One region of the Pseudomonas sp. AN-1 genome, then DNA from elsewhere that is predicted to be linked to it. Evidence: predicted binding sites of a transcription regulator. Region 1 holds the regulator's gene; the other holds the start of a gene.

Region 1 (2,391 bases):
GGGCCGCCCCATGAAACAGCCCGCCGCCCAATCCGTCCCCAGGCCGGCCGATTGCCGGCGCGGCCCCCGGCATGGGAAGCCGCCTGCTCGCACCCGATCCTTGTCAGCCGAGGTAAGCGCATGAATCCGACGCACTACAGCCCGGCGCAGCGGATGCACATCAATGACCTGGAAATCGCCCGGCGCAAGGAACTGTTCGGCTTCACCGCCAGGGACGCCGAACTGCTGGCCGCCTGCCGGCCCTGCATCGCCGCGCGGACCGACGAGCTGGTGGGGCGCTTCTTCCGCCTGCAGACCGAGATCGCGGAGGTCGCCGAGATCATCGGCGATGCCGACACCCTCAGGCGCCTGCGCGGCGAACTGAGCCGCTACGTCAGCGACCTGTTCTCCGGCGACTACGGCGCGGCGTACGTCAACGACCGCCTGCACATCGGCATGATCCACAAGCGCCTGGCGATCGAGCCCAAGCACTTTCTGGCGGCGATGCACCTGCTCAAGCATCTGCTGCTCGAGGTCCTCGACACCCACCTGGGCGCCGGCCCCCTGCGCGAGGCCACCCGGCAGGCGCTGGACAAGCTGTTCCACTTCGATACCGGCCTGGTCTTCGACACCTACATCCACAGCCTGCTGGCCGAGGTCGAGGCGGCCAGGAACGAGGCCATTCGCCACGCGCTGTCGCTGGAGGAGCAGATCGCCGAGCGCACCCGCGAGCTGGAGGAACTGTCCCGCCAGGACTCGCTGACCGGCCTGTACAACCAGCGGTTCCTCATGGAGAGCCTGGGCAACGAGCTGCCACGCGCGCAGCGCGCGGGCAAGCCGCTGTCGCTGCTGTACTTCGACGTCGACAACTTCAAGCAGATCAACGACAGTGCCGGCCACCTGGCCGGCGATGCGGTCCTGTGCACCATCGGCACGATCCTGCTCGAGGAAAGCCGCACCTACGACATCTGCTGCCGTTACGGTGGCGACGAATTCTGCGTGGTGCTGCCCGACTGCACCGTGCAGGGCGCCAGCCGCTTCGCCGAGCGGCTGCTGCGACGGCTGGCAGACAGCGCCCATGCGCCCCACCTGAGCATCGGCATCGTGCAGAACGGCCCGGAGCACTGGCTGGACGCCCTGGAGCTGATCCACCGAGCCGATCAGCTGATGTATGCGGCCAAGCGCAGCGGCGGCGGCATCCTGCTCGGCGATGCGCTGACCGCCGAGGCAGCCAGCCCGACGCCCCGCAGCTGAGCCGTAGCGCGGCTCAGGCCGCCAGCGCGGCCCTCAGGCGGGCCACGGCCTGGCTGTGCAGCTGGCAGACCCGCGACTCGCTGACACCGAGCACCGCGCCGATTTCCTTGAGGTTGAGGTCTTCCTGGTAATAGAGGGTGAGCAGCAGCTTCTCCCGCTCGGGCAGGCGCTCGATCGCCTTGACCAGATCCGCGCGGCGGCGCCCCTCGAGCAATTCGGCCAGGGGCGTGGCATGCGCCCCCGCCGAGAGGCTGTCGCCCTCTTCTTCCGACAGCTCGTCGAGAGCGACCAGCTGACTGCCGTTGGCGTCCATCAGCAGGTGGTGGAACTCCTCGAGAGTGACATCAAGGGCGGCGGCGATCTCGCGATCCTCGGGCGGGCGACCGAGCTGCTGCTCGAGGCGGCGAATGGTCTCGTCGAGCAGCCGCGCATTGCGCCGCACGCTGCGCGGCACCCAGTCGCGGCTGCGCAGCTCGTCGAGCATCGCACCGCGGATGCGCTGGCTGGCGAAGGTGGCAAAGCTGGCGCCCTGGCCGGCATCGAAGCGATTCACCGCATCGAGCAGACCGATCATCCCGGCCTGGATCAGGTCGTCCAGCTCGACGCTGGCCGGCAGGCGCACCTGCAGGCTGAGCGCCTGCCGGCGCACCAGCGGCAGATGCTCGTCGAAGAGGTCACGCTGCCTGATCTTGCCTTGTGCGTTGTACATCCGTCTGCCTCTGCGCCAGTCCGAGCGATTCGGCCGGTGGTCCGCACCGCGCGGCGGACGACTGCCGATGACGTGCCGGCGCTCCCCACGAGCGGCTCCGACAATCCACGTTCCATTGTTACCGCAGCGCGGGCCGGGCCAATCGCGGAATAGTCGATCTCCAGCGCGACTATTCCACGATTTGCCGGCGACAGAAAATTGACCGGCGTCAGCGCCAGCAATGTGACGCGCGTCACATAATCGGGCTGTGTCAGCCACCGTGATCGAGTACATGAACATCCGCACTTCCAGCTCCCGCGAATACACCCTCAGCCCGGACGACTTCCTGATTTCGAGGACCGATCTGACCGGCAAGATCACCTACGCCAACCCGGCGTTCATCGAAGTCAGCGGGTTTGCCTGGGACGAGCTGCATGGCGCCCCGCACAACATCGTCAGGCACCCGGACA
Region 2 (2,391 bases), 1.2 Mb from region 1:
GGCGCCGTGGCTGGGCGGCTACTACGACCCGGAAACCAACCAGCTGCTGTTCGGCACCGGCAACCCGGCGCCGTGGAACTCGCACCTGCGCCCCGGCGACAACCTCTACTCGTCCTCGCGCCTGGCGCTGAACCCGGACGACGGCACCATCAAGTGGCACTTCCAGACCACCCCGCACGACGGCTGGGACTTCGACGGCGTCAACGAGCTGGTGTCGTTCAACTACCAGGACGGCGGCAAGACCGTGAAGGCGGCGGCCACCGCCGACCGCAACGGCTTCTTCTACGTGCTCGACCGCACCAACGGCAAGTTCATCCGCGGCTTCCCGTTCGTCGACAAGATCACCTGGGCCAAGGGCCTGGACAAGAACGGCCGGCCGATCTACGACGACGCCAACCGTCCGGGCTCGCCGGGCGACGCCGGTGCGCAGGGCAAGACCGTCACCGTGGCGCCGTCCTTCCTCGGCGGCAAGAACTGGATGCCGATGGCCTACAGCCAGGACACCGGGCTGTTCTACGTGCCGTCCAACGAGTGGAGCATGGACATCTGGAACGAGGGCACCGCCTACAAGAAGGGCGCGGCCTACCTCGGCGCCGGCTTCACCATCCACCCGCTCAACGAGGACTACATCGGCGTGCTGCGCGCCATCGACCCGAAGACCGGCAAGGAAGTCTGGCGCTACAAGAACTACGCGCCGCTGTGGGGCGGCGTGCTGGCCACCAAGGGCAACCTGGTGTTCACCGGCAACCCGGAAGGCTTCCTGATGGCCTTCGACGCCAAGACCGGCAAGAAGCTCTACGAGTTCAACACCGGCTCGGGCGTGATCGGCTCGCCGATCACCTGGGAGATGGACGGCGAGCAGTACGTCTCCGTGCTGTCCGGCTGGGGCGGCGCCGTGCCGCTGTGGGGCGGCGAGGTGGCCAAGCGCATCAAGGACTTCAACCAGGGCGGCATGGTGTGGACCTTCAAGCTGCCCAAGGAAGTGGCGGCGGTCGCCAAGCGCTGATCCGTCCGCTGTAGCAGTGCACGAGGCCGGCGACTTGCCGGCCTCGTCGCGTCTGCCGGTCGCTCAAGTTTGCGGTGCGGCGGCCGATATACAGGCGATGTCCCGCGCAAGGCGACCGCCGCCATGTTCCCCGACGGTCTGCCGTGCTTCCAACAAGAACAAGGCCGGCAAGCCCGGCGGCAGTAGCGGATGGCCACAGGCCGCCCTGCCTGCCGGCGCCGGCGCCTCCAGCGAGGAGCCCCCATGACATCCATCCGTTTCCGCACGCTCGCCGAACGCCTGTTGCCGGGCGGCGTGGCGGCCCTGTTGCTGCTCGCCCAGGCGCAGGGCTGGCTGCCGTTCTGGCTGTGCCTGGCCCTGCTGCTGGCGGCGCTGCCCGCCGTGGCGCTGCTCGTGCGCCGAAGCTCGCGGGGGGGCAGCACGGCCGGTGTCGATGTCGACCAACTGGCCCGCGGCCTGTCCCGCTCGATCAGTCACAACGCCCTGTCGGCCGCCGGCGTCGCCTACTCGGCGCAGCAGCTGGCCGAGCGGGTCGAGTCGCAGGTCACCGCCGCGGCGCAGATCGTCGGCAGCGCCGAGGTGATGATCGCCACCGAGGCGCAGACCTCGGCGCTCAGCAAGCAGGCGGTGGAGGCCGCCATCGAGGCGCGGCAGAGCAGCGATGCCGGCCGCCGCGTGCTGGTCGACACCATCGGCCGCATGCAGCAGCTGCGCCAGCAGGCCGGCGCCAGCCGCGAGCTGATCGAGGAGCTGAACCGGCGCAGCGCGGATATCCAGCGGGTCACCGGGGTGATCGAGGAGATCGCCAGCCAGACCAACCTGCTGGCGCTCAACGCGGCCATCGAGGCGGCGCGCGCCGGCGAGCACGGCCGCGGCTTCGCCGTGGTGGCCGGCGAGGTGCGCAGCCTGGCCGGGCGTACCGCGACGGCGACCGCCGAGGTGGGACAGATGATCGGCGAGATCCAGCGCCGTACCCGCGAGGTGGTCGAGCAGATCCGCAGTCTGTCCGCCGAGCTGGTCACCGGGGTCAACGAGGTGGAGCGCGCCGGCCAGCACCTGGAGAGCATCGCCGCGCTGTCGGTGGATGTCGAACGGCAGATCAGCGAGATCGCCGTCGGCTCCGACGACAACCGGCGCCAGCTCGGCAGCCTGTTCGCCGCGGTCGACCAGATGCGCAGCGACCTGGCGGTCAGCGACGAGCAGACCCGCCGCCTGGAGGGCGAGGCGATGAAGCTGGAGGAGCTGACCGAGCACATCAGCGAGCAGCTCGCCGCGGTGGCCCTCGACGACTACCACCAGCGCGTCTACGACCTGGCCCGCGAGGGCGCGCAGGCGATCACCCGGCAGTTCGAGGCGGCGATCAAGGCCGGACGGATCAGCCTCGA

The links. The regulator FliA, encoded in region 1, starts transcription of late flagellar genes. The targets are predictions, from matches to a motif close to CTAAAGTTTNNNNNNNNNNNGCCGNTAA.
Region 2: the regulator FliA is predicted to act here: its motif matches at 1,069-1,096, upstream of SK095_RS11335 (methyl-accepting chemotaxis protein).

What each region holds. Positions count from the first base shown of each region.
Region 1 covers NZ_CP139195.1:1,213,104-1,215,494, forward strand. The annotation lists gene SK095_RS05410 (putative bifunctional diguanylate cyclase/phosphodiesterase) at 1-14, shown strand, start outside; gene SK095_RS05415 (GGDEF domain-containing protein) at 121-1,233, shown strand; gene SK095_RS05420 (RNA polymerase sigma factor FliA) at 1,247-1,942, opposite strand; gene SK095_RS05425 (methyl-accepting chemotaxis protein) at 2,214-2,391, shown strand, end outside.
Region 2 covers NZ_CP139195.1:2,428,894-2,431,284, reverse strand. The annotation lists gene SK095_RS11340 (PQQ-dependent methanol/ethanol family dehydrogenase) at 1-1,006, shown strand, start outside; gene SK095_RS11335 (methyl-accepting chemotaxis protein) at 1,196-2,391, shown strand, end outside.